4 regions of the Sphaerisporangium sp. NPDC051011 genome follow, and region 4 is predicted to be linked to each of the others. Evidence: riboswitches for the same ligand, from Rfam matches in the RefSeq annotation. Region 4 holds a riboswitch; each other region holds the start of a gene.

Region 1 (3,199 bases), on a different contig from region 4:
GCCTTCGGCGGGGCCGAGCGCGCGATCGACAGCCCGCAGAGCGTCGTCGGTGCGGGCAGGATCGGCGGTGAGATCGCCGCCTCCAAGCTTCCGCTGGAGGGGAAGATCGCTCTGTTCCTCCAGTTGCTCGGCGGCATGAACCTCGCGGTCGGCATGTTCAACCTCGTCCCGCTGCTGCCCCTGGACGGCGGCCAGATCGCGGGCGCGCTGTGGGAGGGTCTCAAGCGCGGGTACGCCCGGGTGCGCCGCCGCGCCATGCCGGGGCACGTCGATATCGCCAAGGCCCTGCCGCTGACGTACGGCGTGGTGGCGGTGCTGTTCGTGGTCTTCGGCCTGCTGATCTACGCCGACATCGTCAACCCGATCCGCCTGACGGGCTGACCCTCACTCGCCGGAGGCGCCGCCCGGCCGGCGGCGCCTCGTCCGGCGTTCAGTACATCGAGATGTGCACGTGGTCGAAGTGGTTGGCCGTGACGCCGCCCCGGTCCTCCATCGCGCGCCAGCCCGGGAAGCCCAGGTTGTAGATGCGCTGCCGGTAGATGACGTACTTCACGCCCAGCTTGCCGCCGTTCTTGATCGCCCAGGCGGCGATCGCGTCGCCCAGCGCCGCCTGCCCGGCGGACGGCATCGCGCCGCCCGAGCTGAGCATGAAGTCGCAGGCCCTCCCCAGCGGATGCTCGCCGGAGTCCTCGGGCCGGTAGCAGCCGACCGGGAAGCTCAGGTCGAAGTGGCTGCGCACCTCCGCCCGCATCAGGCGCATCCGCGGGGTGATGTTGTCGCTCCCGGCGGGCAGTTCGGGGGCCCACGATCCGTTGGCCCGCTTGCCGGGCGCGGTCGGCACGAGCGCGTCCAGCTTGTCCTTGATCTGGCCGATCAGCCGCTCGGCGTCCTTGCGCTGAGCGGTCACCTCGGCCACGTCGCCGCGCAGGCGCACGGTGAGCCGCGCGGCCTCGTCCGAGGCCTTCCTGCGCTCGTCCCGTACCACCGCGAACTTCGCGATCTTGGCGTTCTGCTCGTCCTGGAGCTGGAGCAGCAGGGCGGCGCCGCCGTAGCCGGGGGACATGAGCTGGCCCGCGACGCCGAGGTCGCCCGCCTGGTACTGGAGCTGGGCGAGGTCGCCCACCTGCTCCTGCACCGCCTCCAGGCCCTGCTCGGCCTCCTTGAGGCGTGAGCGCGCCGCCTTCTCGGCCGCCTTGGCCTCGGCCACGGCGACGCGCTTGGCGTTGTACTTCTCGATCAGCCGGTCGACCTGCTTGCCGAGCGATTCCAGTTGTGCCTTGAGCTGCTTCTCCGTCGGTTTGGGGGCGGCGCTCGCGGCCGCCGCCGGGGCGAGCGTGTGCCCGGCCATGGTGAACATGGTGAGAACGGTCATGACGCCTGCGGCCACGGTGGCGTGGCGGCCGGTGGTCGGGGGCAGAGCCCTCTCCTCTCCATCCGCCGACCGGGTTAGCTGACGGGTTCGGGCCGGAGCAGCCCTACCACGACGTGGATTCACCCCAGAACCGTTGGGTCCCCGGTTCCCGGGCGGGGCACCCGGGATTAGGCGTACCGACCGTTACGGCCGGTGTTCGATGGATGTTAGTGGTTGACCGTACCTCGCGGTAGCTTTGTGGTGAATTGTCCTAAAAACCGTCTTGTGTCCGGAGTTGTCGGGCCGCCTCCTCGGGCGGCACGTCGTTCACGAAGGCGCCCATGGCGGACTCCGACCCCGCCAGGTACTTCAGCTTCTGCGGCGCCCTGCGGATGCTGAAAAGCTGCAGGTGCAGGTAGGCGAGGTCGCGCCCCTCGCGCACCGGCGCCTGGTGCCAGGCCGCGACGTACGGCATGGGCACGCCGAACAGGCCGTCCAGCCGCCGCAGCACCCCGGTGTACAACGGGCCGAACGCCGCGCGCTCCTCCACGTTCAGCGACCCCAGGTCGGGGACCCGCCGGTTCAGGTACACGTGCACCTCGAACGGCCAGCGCGCCGCGGCGGGGACGAACGCCGTCCAGTGGTCGTTCGCCGCCACCACGCGGATCTCGGCCTTGCGCTCGGCCGCCAGAACGTCGGCGAACAGGTCGCCGCCCGTACGCTCGCGGTAGCGCGCGGCGGAGGCGAGCATCTGCCGGGTCCGCGGGGTCACGTACGGATACGCGTAGATCTGCCCGTGCGGGTGCGACAGGGTGATGCCGATCTCCGCGCCGCGGTTCTCGAAGCAGAACACCTGCTCCACGCCCGGCAGCGCGGACAGCTCCGCCGTCCGGTCCGCCCAGGCCGTCAGGACCAGATCGACCCGCTCGGGGGAGAGCGCGGCGAACGAGGAATCGTGCTCGGAGGTGAAGCACACCACCTCGCACCGCCCCACGCCGGGCCGCACCTCGCTCAGCCCGCCGGGCTCCTCGTAGGTGCCCTCGTGGTCGCTGAAGGAGGGGAAGCGGTTCTCGAACACGGCGACGTCGTACTCGGGGGAGGGGATCTCGGTCCGCCTGCCGGGCACCGAGGGGCACAGCGGGCACTGGTCGGCGGGAGGAAGGAACGTACGGCCCTGCCGGTGCCCGGCGACGGCGACCCACTCGTCCATGATCGGGTCGTGGCGGAGCTCGGAGGCCCGGGGCCGCGCGGGCAGCTCGCGCGTGTCGGGCGCGCCGCGGTCGGCGTCGTCACGCCGGTCGAAATAGATCAGCTCGCGTCCGTCGGCCAGGTGGGTGACGGTTCGCTTCACTGGGCCGCCACCTGCGCCGCCTCGCCCGGTTCCGCCAGCACCAGCGTGCCTACCTGGTCGGACAGCAGGGGCCTCGCCTCCTCCGGCAGGCCCGTGTCGCTGACCAGCACGTGCGCCTCCTCCAGTTTGGCGATCGTGCTGATGCCGACGGTGCCCCACTTGGTGTGGTCGGCCAGCACGACGAGCTGCTGCGCGGCGGCGACGAGCTCCCGGTTCGTCTCCGCCTCCAGCAGGTTGGGTGTGGTGAAACCCGCCCGCGGGTTCATGCCGTGCACGCCCAGCATCAGGGTGTCGACGTTCAGTTCGCGGATCGCGGCCACCGCGACCGGCCCGACCAGCGCGTCCGATGGCGTGCGCACCCCGCCGGTGAGCACCACGGTCTGGTCCGGACGGCCCGCGCGGTGGAAGACGTCGGCCACCTGCAGGGAATTGGTGATGACGGTCAGCTCGGGGACGTCGACCAGGTGGTGGGCGAGGGTCCAGGTCGTCGTGCCGGC
Region 2 (3,199 bases), on a different contig from region 4:
CGGTGCCGGGGCGGGAGGTGAGCAACTCCAGCAGGCGGATCGTGGCGAGGCCGTCGTCCACCAGCACGATGCGGGCGGGGGCGGCGGTCAGCGAGGTGAGCTGGACGCGGCCGGAGAAGCCGTCCCCGAGCACCCAGGCGGCGCGGCGTCCCGGACGGGGCATGTGGCCGTCGGTCGCGGTCTCGATGCGCAGGCCCGGCGGCAGGTCGAGCGTGGCGAGCTCCCTGCGCGTGACCTTGAGCGCGGGCAGCTTCGCGCGGGTGACCACGCGCATCTCGGGCCCCGCGACCCCCGCGTGCCGTGCCTCGACCGCACACAGCAACTGGAGAGGCGACTCCACCCAGGCGACGGCCGACCCCTGCTCCCGCACGCGGCTTCGACCGTTCCTCTCCACGCCGGGGATTGACCCTTTCACGACGAAAGCAAGGTAGCCGCATGACGCGACACGTGAGGTAACAACCGGTGAACAAAGTCTTACGACCACCCGGCGAAGGCCGTTCACCTGCTGATGGAACGGCCTTCCGGCATCACACGCGCCTCCGGCGGCAGGAAGCGCCCTCGGCGCCCGGCACGCCCACCACCACCCGAACCACCCCGATCTCCCTACAAACGGCCTGAACCCCCTCCACGGCCCCGAACCACTATGCCTGGGACATCGCAGTGAGCATCCACACCTCCTCCTCCGTGATAAGCGATCGCCCCTCTCCCGGCAACCCCCGATCGCGTCCACCCGAGACCACGGACGACCACGCCCGCCGGAGAGCTTGACACCGCCGGTGCCATCCGGCCCAAATAATGCTTTCCGGCCGTCCGGTCCCGACTGTCACACCGGCCCCACGAGCCCCGGCCGGCGATTCCCCCGAGCGCGGCGCGAGCACGTTCTCGCAGGTAAAGAGGGGGCCTGGAACCCGTTGACGATCACACCCCAGGCCCACTTGCCCTCCGGAAACCCTGCCGCAGACCGGATATTTGTCGTGTTTGCGGCTGTTTGTCCGATGTATTACTCTGATTGAACTCCGTGCGGGGGAAGTGCTCACCCGAGCGACTCCTATATGCCACGGAGATTGCATAGCGCGGCCGGTCCTCTGGGAGATCCCTCTCCCCCCGGGGCGCGCAACCGCCGAGTCCGCTTCGCGCGGAGCCGGGGACCCACCTCTCCCCGGGGTGAATCGGGGGCGCCGTCACCTGACGGACGCGCCCGTAGGGCGACTTCCACGCCCGAACCCGTCAGCTAACCCGGTAGGCGGCCGTGGAAGAAGGAGTTTCCCCTTGTCCATGTTGATACATCGGCTTCTGGATGCCCCGAAGAACCACTTGAAGGCCTTTGCCTTCGGCGGCCTGGTGGCCGCACAGCTCGTCGCCGGCGTCACCATGGCCGCGCACGCCGACAGCGGCCGGGACGGCGTCGTGAAGGTCGCCGGCTCCGAGGCCGCCGGCCTGTCGAAGGCGCTCGGCCTCCCGGAGGGCGCGCGGCACGTGTCCGCGCAGCAGCTCCTGAAGCTGGCCGAGAGCCAGATCGGCGTTTCCGAGAACAGCTTGGGCGGTGGCACGAAGTTCCACCGCTGGTACATGGAGAGCCCGCGGGCGCAGGAGACCGTCGCCCGCGACGGCGGCAAGATCTCCGACTACGCCAACGCCGCCTGGTGCGACATGTTCGTCTCCTGGGTCGGCAGCCGGCTCGGCATGGAGGACGCCGTCGGCATCGACGCCTGGACGGTCGCCCACGCCAAGTGGTTCGAGCAGCAGGGCCGCTGGGGCGAGACCCCCAGGCCGGGCGCGGTCGTCTTCTTCGCCTGGAACGGCAGCAAGGACGTGGACGCCATCGACCACGTGGGCTTCGTGATCCACGACAACGGCGACGGCACGATCAAGACCGTCGAGGGCAACACCGACAACGGCAAGGTCCAAGTCCGCACCCGCTCGACCGACCAGGTCGTCGGCTACGGCTACCCGACCTACGCCGCCTGATCCACGCCGCCTGACGCGGCAGGTCTTTCCCAGGGCGCCCCTCCCACGGAGGGGCGCCCTTTTCCCGGGCGGCCGGCGGTCCCGCGGCCGCCTCCCTGTCCCCGGGCGCCCACGCCTTCCCGCGGGCGCCCCTCCCCGGCCGTACGGCCCCCTTCGTCTCCGTCCTCCCTGACGTCCCGGACGGGCCTTTCGCGGCCGTCCGCGGCGACGGTTTTCGCCGGACTGTGCCTGGTTCAAGTGGGAGCGCTCCCAGCGTACCGAACAGCCCTTATCAGGGCCTGAAGTCCGATTCCAAGGGTCCAGAAGCCCCAGGAGTAACAGTTGGGTTTCGGCATATTGACGTCGGCGTTGCCTATCGGCGACTCTTCGTGGGAGCGCTCCCAAATCTCGCCCACGAGGACGCTCGTGGGATCACGACCGAGGGATCCAGCACATCGTGGGGCCCGACTGTCGGGGCCGGCCCTCGATGCACCTCCCGAATACGGGCAACCACCTGAGAGGGGTCCGGAGATGACGAACAAAGCGCGCCGCGGCAGGATGCTCGCGGTCGCATCGGTGATGACGGCCGCGCTGGGCGTCACCGCAGCGTGCTCGTCCGGCGACGGCGGCGACACCGCGGGGTCCGCCGGCACGTCCTCCGCCGCCGCGGAGAAGATCACCCTTACGCTGCAGACCTTCGGCGGCGGCACCAACTTCGGCTACAAGGCCGCGGTGGAGAAGTGGAACGCCGAGCACCCGAACGTCCAGGTGAAGTACAACAACCTGACCGACAGCTTCGAGAACGTCTACTGGCCGCAGATGCTGCAGTGGCTGCAGTCGGGCACGGGCGCCGGCGACGTCGTGGGCATCGACGAGGGCGGCATGGGCCTCGCCAAGGCGCGCCCGCAGTTCTTCACCGACCTCGGCCAGTACGGCCTGCAGAGCCGCCAGTCCGACTTCCCCGCGTGGAAGTGGGAGAACGGCATCAACTCGGAGGGCAAGCTGTTCGCCCTCGGCACCGACGTCGGCGGCATGAGCATCTGCTATCGCACGGACCTGTTCAAGAAGGCCGGCCTGCCCACCGACCGCGACGAGGTCTCCAAGCTGTGGAGCGGCGGCTGGGACGACTTCATCAAGGCCGGGCAGGACTTCCAGGCCAAGGTCAAGGACGCCAAGTTCGTCGACAGCGTCAACACCATCTACAACGTGGTGCTGTCGCAGGAGGCCGCCAAGAACGGCAACGTGACCTACT
Region 3 (3,199 bases), on a different contig from region 4:
CACGGATAATTACGGGCGGAGACGCGTTGATCTTATATGCGCGGCGGGGGTGATCCCACCGTACGCGCCGCCGAACCCGTCGTCGACCAGCATCGCGGGCGTCCGGGGCCGCGTCCCCGGACGGTGCCCTCCTCGATCTTCACGCCTGTCGGCCCCCAGCCTACGGGTTCGCGAACATGTCATGAGTAGTTCACATATGCACTGGTATGTCAATCAAGAAGGGAACGCCTATGGAGGGTCGGAGCTTGACGACCTTTGAACGTGGCGTTTACCGTTCCTGACGGGCGAGCCAGAAGCATTCCAGTATGTTGCCGAGTTCGTCGTGGGGGAGGACACCCGATGGCGTATCCGGATCTGGTTTCCCGAGGGAATGACATTCCCCCGGGATCAGACGGCGTGGGGTTGAGTGACGATGATCTTCTCTTGCTCGCCGAGCTGGCCAAGGGCGTGACCGTCGACCGTGTGGGTCGGCGGCTCGACGTCAGCGGCCGTACGGTCCGGCGCCGCCTCCGGGGCATCTGCGACCGCATCGGCGTCGCCACCGCCATCGAGGCCGTGGCATGGGCGGCCCGCCGCAGGCTGATCTAGCCGATCCAGCCCGCGAGAGCCGGCCACCCCGGGAACCGGTCGCCCACCACCCGGGGTGCGCCTGTGTCAGTCGATCCTGTGTCGGCCTGTGCATCGGCGTCGGCCCGTGTATCGGCCCGATGTCGGCCGCCCCGGCCGGACTCGGTCGGCCCGGCCAGGTCGGCACGGTTGGTTCAGTCGGCCCGGCCAGGTCGGTTCGGTCGGCTCAGTCGGCGATGCGCACGGCTCCGGCGAATGGACGGTTGCCCAGCGGGACGACCCGCACGACGTCACCCGTGCGCGGGGCGTGCACCATCATTCCGCCCCCGATGTAGAGGCCGACATGGTGCAGGTCGCCGTAGAAGAACACCAGGTCGCCCGGGCGCATGTCCTCCCGGTTGATGTGCGTGCCCGCCGTCCACTGGTCGCCGGTGTAGTGCGGCAGGCTGATGCCGACCTTCTGGTAGGCCCACATCACCAGGCCGGAGCAGTCGTAGGTGCTCGGGCCCGCCGCGCCCCACACGTACGGCTTGAGCTGCTGGGTCATCGCCCACCTGGCGGCCTCGGCGGCCTTGCCCTGGCCCGGGATCGGGATGTCGATGCGGGTGGCCCGCCCGTATGTCTGCCCGGCCTGCGACAGCGCCCGCTTGAACAGCGTGCTCTCGGTCTTGGCGACCAGCTTGCGGATCTTGTCGCGCTGTGAGGACAGATCGGCGACGAGCTTCTTGACCTCGCCTTCGCGCGCCTTGGCGCTTTCCTTCGCGCGTTCGGCGATGTCCATGGACTTGGTGATCTGGGAGACCTCCTCGCCCTGCTGCAACTGGAGGGCGTAGGTGGTCGCGGCGCGGTCCAGGTAGCCGTCGGGGTCGCCGGACATCGCCAGCGCCAGGGAGGAGCCCACACCGCCGGTCATGTACGCGTCCTGGGCGTACAGGGCCGCCTGGCGGCGCTTCTCCTCCAGGTCGGTCTCGCTGCGCGTGAGCGTCTTCTTGGCGAGCTCGGCCGAGCGCTGCGCCTGCTTCAGGCGTTCCTTCTGGCCGTTGTACTGCTCGGTGAGCGACTCGATCTGCTCGTAGAGGCTCTCGACCTGGTTCTTGAGGTCCTTGAGGCTCGGCTTCGGCTCGGCGGTCGCCGACACGAGCGGCGAGCCGAACGTCAGGACGGTCAGGGCGGCGGTGACGAGCGCGATCCGGCGGGAAAGACGCTTGGTGACTCCGCCGGCTTGGGCGCGCTCCGTACGTTTGGGACGGGCATGCCTGCCCGCGCTTCTACCAGGCGTGCGCCTAGGCTGCACCAACGAGCTCCTCTCCTCGGCCGCCTACCGGGTTAGCTGACGGGTTCGGGCCGGAGTAGCCCTACCGAGCGCGCGACCACAGAGGACACGTCCATGCCCTCCCTCTCGGATTCACCCCGGGATGGCGGCCCGCCGGGGGCGTGCCCCCTGCGTGCGCCGTTGGGTCCCCGGTTCCCGCCGCTTACGGGGGTGCGGCCGGGATTCGGCGGCGCGGCCACCGCTGTGCGATGACCGGTATCGACGCTGGACACTAGTGCAGCTCAGGTTCCGCCTCAACCGGAACTGCGGATTCTGTTGAGATTTCACAACCGAGACATCACAGGATGATCACGCTCAAAGTGCTGGCAGCGCGGCATTACCCTGCGTTTACGCGTTTTTGACCCCATGTCGGGCGCGTGTGGCGCAGGTCCGCGACTGTGCGGAACGTCATATCCCGCCGAAGCGGATGGCGCCGCCGTCCCTTTGACGCCACGCGTTCACTCCGTCACCATCCGCCACACCGATATCGAGGGGGCGGGGTTTCGGGCAGCCCGATATCGCGATCGATCCCGGAATCGATGCGGTAACGCCGGCGGCGGCGGACCCGCGCGGGAGGATACCCTGGCGCTTCATGGAGCAGGTCGTGGAGTCCGTGCCCTCCGGCAGCACGGTGGTGGTGCGGCGAGCCCGCACGCCCGACGTCCGGGCCATCAGGCGGCTCGTCGACACCTACTCCGGCGACGGCCCGCGCCTGCTGCGCAAGTCGACGGTCACCCTTTACGAGGACGTCCAGGAGTTCTGGGTCGCCGAACGGGACGGCGCGGTCGTCGGATGCGGGGCGCTTCACGTCCTCTGGGAGGATCTGGCCGAGATTCGCACCGTTGCGGTCGATATCGGCTGCCGTGGCATGGGAATCGGGCATATGATCGTCGGCGCGCTCATCGACGCGGCTCGCGATCTGGGGCTGCGGCGGGTCTTCTGCCTGACGTTCGAGGTCGAATTCTTCGCCAGGCACGGTTTCGCCCCCATCCAGGGCACTCCGGTGTCTCCTGAGGTGTACGCCGAGTTGCTCGACTCCTACGATGAGGGCGTAGCCGAGTTCCTCGATCTGGAACATGTCAAGCCCAACACCCTCGGCAACACGCGGATGCTCCTCCATTTGGTCCCCCGATCTTGACCCTCGCGATGACCTGGTGGAAAGGTGACTGTTGATGCGGCTGTCGCTACGTTGGGCAACACCACTGCATGCGTGTCTGACATATGCCGCATGCGAAGCCGAAGTGAGGTGACACGGTGAGCACCGGACAGCCGCCGTACCCCCGCGACGAACCGGACGGCCACCAGCCGTCGTCCGGATCT
Region 4 (3,199 bases):
TTCGGGGTGCGCGCGTCCGTCGCGGCCCCGGTGGCGACGTGCGTCAGCTCGTGGGCGAGGACGACGTCACGGCCGGCGTCGCTGAGGCGGGCGAACGAGCCCGGCTCGATGATCACGCGGTCGGTGGCGGCGACGGCGGCGAGGCCGTCCACCGAGGCGGGGGCCGCGAGCGTGGCCGCCTGCGCGGTGGTGGCGGGCACCAGGACCAGCGGGCGCACCGGCCCGGCGACCCGCGCGACGACGAGGCTCGCGCGGTCGGCCCTGCGGGCGAGGTCGGCTAGGTCCGCTTCGCTCGCGGTGGCCGTGCCGATCACCAGGGAGCGGGTTCCGCGGACGACGCGCGCGTGGCCCCAGATCTCCGGATGCTCGCCGGTCACGGCGTCCGGCGCCGGGGGCGTCGGGGGCACGGTCGGCGCGGTCAGGGGCGTGGCCGCGGACATGCCCGGGGGCGCAGGGGGCAGGTGCGGGGATACGAACGGGGGCGCCGGTGGGGGCACAGAGGGGGACGGGGGGACGGTCAGCGCGGCCAGCAGGCCCGCCAGCACGGTCCCCAGCCACACGACGCGCATGCGGGCAATCTACCTGGCCGCTCCCCCGCCGGCGCGCTCCCCGCGCGGCACGACCCGCTGCCCGGCCCGGTGCTTCGCCGTCTCCGCGGGTGTTCCGGACCGGAACGCCGAAGGCCCCGCCCGCCTCCGAGGGGAGTGGAGGCGGGCGGGGCCCCTGAGGGGCCGTCGCGTGGCCGGTGGGCGCGAGCGAAGGCTTCCGGGGAAAGGGCTCCTTGGAAGTTCCCCCGCGCTCCGGTCACGCTCCGGGGCGAACGGCTCCGACGAAACTGCTCTTGCGATAGCCGTTCAGCTTGTCGATCCGCACCCGGGTTCCGCTGTGCGGAGAGTGGATCATCTTGCCGTGACCGACGTACATGCCGACGTGGCCCAGTCCGTAGAAGAACATCAGGTCGCCCGGCTTGAGGTGCTTCCAGGAGACCTTCTTCCGCACGGAGCGGAACTGGCTGGCCGCGATGCGCGGCAGCTTCACACCGGCCTTGCGCCAGGCGTACACGACCAGGCCTGAGCAGTCGAACGCACCGGGGCCGCTGGCACCCCACCGGTACGGGTCTCCGATCTGCTTCTTGGCCACTTCCACCGCGGTGTGCGCCTTGATCCGCTGTCTGGCGGCCCTGGTGAGCTTGGTGGTCTTGGTCGTCTTGGAGGTCTTCCCGGTCTTGCCGGGCTTGATGACCTTGCCGACCTTGACCGAGCTCTGCGCCATGGCCGTGACGGCCGCGTCCGCCGAGGGTGCCTGCACCGACACCACGGCGACGGATGCCGTCATGGTGAGGGCGGCACCGCTGAGGGAGAGCCGGGCGAATCTGGACAGGCTGGGGCTAGGGGTAGTGCTGGACAGGATCGCTCCTTGGTTCTTCCACTTACGCCTACCGGGTTAGCTGACGGATTCGGGCATGGAAGTAGCCCTACGGCGCAATGGCGCCGATTCACCCCCGACCCCTGGGGTAGGGGTCAATTGGTTCCCCGGCTCCGTGCTCCTTGCCGCACGGATTCGGCAGACCACCGCCTGTGGTTTTCTCGGTTTCCCTATGTGTTCACGGCGGCGGCCGAATGGATGGTCTTGCATAAGCCGGCCCCCGCGACGGTCCGGCCTACGGCGCGACGGCATGGCGTGCTCGCCGCGGCCCAGAAGGTACAAGATTTGCCAATTTACGGCAAAGGGTCAGCCGGGTGAACGTAGATCAAATAACGCGATCTTCGCCAGATAACGCCTGCATATCAATGACGCCTGTTACCCGAATGTGATTCCCCTCACATATCCCGAAACTTGGCCCGATAGAAGTCCCACCGGCCACGGGAGTCACACGAGTTAGCGATCTTGGTCGCCCGGGACCGACCGCGCGGTCTCTCTAGAGATGCAAGTATGCAAGAGGTGTTTAGCAATTCATCTTGCACAGTAATCGTTGCGCATGCCAGCGTGGGGTCATGGAGAACGAGAACGTCCGGCAGATCACCGACTCCCGCGTCCTGGCGGCCCTTGCCCACCCCCTACGCAGGCGGCTCATGGACGCCCTGCGGGTCTACGGGCCCTGCACGGTCAGCATGCTGGCCGACCACACCGGCCAGGCGGTCGCGAACGTCAGCCACCACCTGCGCGTCCTGGCCTCGGGAGAGCTGATCGAGGAGGCACCCGAGCTGGCCCGCGACCGGCGGGAACGCTGGTGGCGCCTGGTCGCGAACGCGATCCGCTGGTCCACGCGCGACTTCGAGGGCGACCCCGCCTCCGCGGCCATCGCCGGCGCGGCCGAGTCGCTCAACCTCGAACACCACGTCAACCTCGTGCGCGCCTACTACGCCTCCTCCGAGGAGGAGCGCGAGGCGTGGCACGGCGCGCCCTTCTCCACCGACAAGTGGCTGCGGCTGACGCCCTCGGAGCTGTCCGAGCTGTCCCACGAGGTCATCGGCCTCTACGAGCGCTGGGCCACGCGGGAGATCCCGGACGACGGCCAGCGCCGCGACCCGGTGTTCGTGTTCACCTTCGGCGTCCCGGGGCGCCCGTGAAGGCCCGCCGCGCCCGGCCCGCGTGGGCGCGCCCCGCCGGCACCGGTACCCGGCCCCCCGAAACCCCGAGCGCGGACGCCCGTCCCCCCGGGCTTCGGAGGCGCGGCGGGCCGCTGCGCGAGCGCGACTTCCGGCTGCTGTGGGTCGGCGAGACGGCCAGCGCGTTCGGAAGCTCGGTCACCACTGTGGCCCTGCCGCTCGTGGCCATCACCGTCCTGCAGGCGAACGCGCTGGTCGTGGGCGTGCTGGCGGCCGCGTCCTGGGTGCCCTGGGTGCTGATCGGCCTGCTCGGCACGGTCCCGCTCGGCGCTCTGCTCGGCGGCGCGCTGGGCGACTCCCTCGGCGTGCGGCCCGCCATGTGGATCATGACCGGCGGGATGACCTTGACGGGCCTCATCCTGCTCGCGGGGCCTCTCAAGCGTGACCGCGACCTTCCCGAGGCTCCCGCCGTGTCCTGAATTGGACAGCGATATGGGCTAAGTCGCTCTTGCATCCAGGAAAGCGAGCCGAAGTCAATACTCGGTTTTGCGGAATTGTCATCAATTATCCCCACGAATGGCGCCGAGAACCGCACCCCCCGGCCGCACGCCAGACCGGGAATCTCTCGGAAAGCAAACCATTCCCCCATG

Evidence for each region. A riboswitch is a leader RNA that binds a small molecule or an ion and turns the genes downstream of it on or off. The one in region 4 is predicted to bind cyclic di-AMP.
Region 1: another riboswitch for cyclic di-AMP. It lies ahead of AB0H21_RS31240 (hypothetical protein); the one in region 4 lies ahead of AB0H21_RS08160 (C40 family peptidase).
Region 2: another riboswitch for cyclic di-AMP. It lies ahead of AB0H21_RS11310 (CHAP domain-containing protein); the one in region 4 lies ahead of AB0H21_RS08160 (C40 family peptidase).
Region 3: another riboswitch for cyclic di-AMP. It lies ahead of AB0H21_RS38010 (NlpC/P60 family protein); the one in region 4 lies ahead of AB0H21_RS08160 (C40 family peptidase).

What each region holds. Positions count from the first base shown of each region.
Region 1 covers NZ_JBFAGG010000016.1:22,348-25,546, reverse strand. Annotated here, with positions in the region: gene AB0H21_RS31245 (site-2 protease family protein) at 1-381, shown strand, start outside; gene AB0H21_RS31240 (hypothetical protein) at 431-1,372, opposite strand; cyclic di-AMP (ydaO/yuaA leader) riboswitch at 1,422-1,556, opposite strand; gene galT (galactose-1-phosphate uridylyltransferase) at 1,623-2,702, opposite strand; gene AB0H21_RS31230 (DeoR/GlpR family DNA-binding transcription regulator) at 2,699-3,199, opposite strand, start outside.
Region 2 covers NZ_JBFAGG010000004.1:234,238-237,436, reverse strand. Annotated here, with positions in the region: gene AB0H21_RS11315 (hypothetical protein) at 1-370, opposite strand, end outside; cyclic di-AMP (ydaO/yuaA leader) riboswitch at 1,109-1,261, shown strand; gene AB0H21_RS11310 (CHAP domain-containing protein) at 1,276-1,968, shown strand; gene AB0H21_RS11305 (ABC transporter substrate-binding protein) at 2,479-3,199, shown strand, end outside.
Region 3 covers NZ_JBFAGG010000025.1:86,595-89,793, forward strand. Annotated here, with positions in the region: gene AB0H21_RS38005 (LuxR C-terminal-related transcriptional regulator) at 424-588, shown strand; gene AB0H21_RS38010 (NlpC/P60 family protein) at 794-1,861, opposite strand; cyclic di-AMP (ydaO/yuaA leader) riboswitch at 1,867-2,068, opposite strand; gene AB0H21_RS38015 (amino-acid N-acetyltransferase) at 2,472-3,017, shown strand; gene AB0H21_RS38020 (RDD family protein) at 3,134-3,199, shown strand, end outside.
Region 4 covers NZ_JBFAGG010000003.1:202,262-205,460, reverse strand. Annotated here, with positions in the region: gene AB0H21_RS08165 (hypothetical protein) at 1-569, opposite strand, end outside; gene AB0H21_RS08160 (C40 family peptidase) at 805-1,335, opposite strand; cyclic di-AMP (ydaO/yuaA leader) riboswitch at 1,418-1,576, opposite strand; gene AB0H21_RS08155 (metalloregulator ArsR/SmtB family transcription factor) at 1,995-2,570, shown strand; gene AB0H21_RS08150 (hypothetical protein) at 2,567-3,028, shown strand.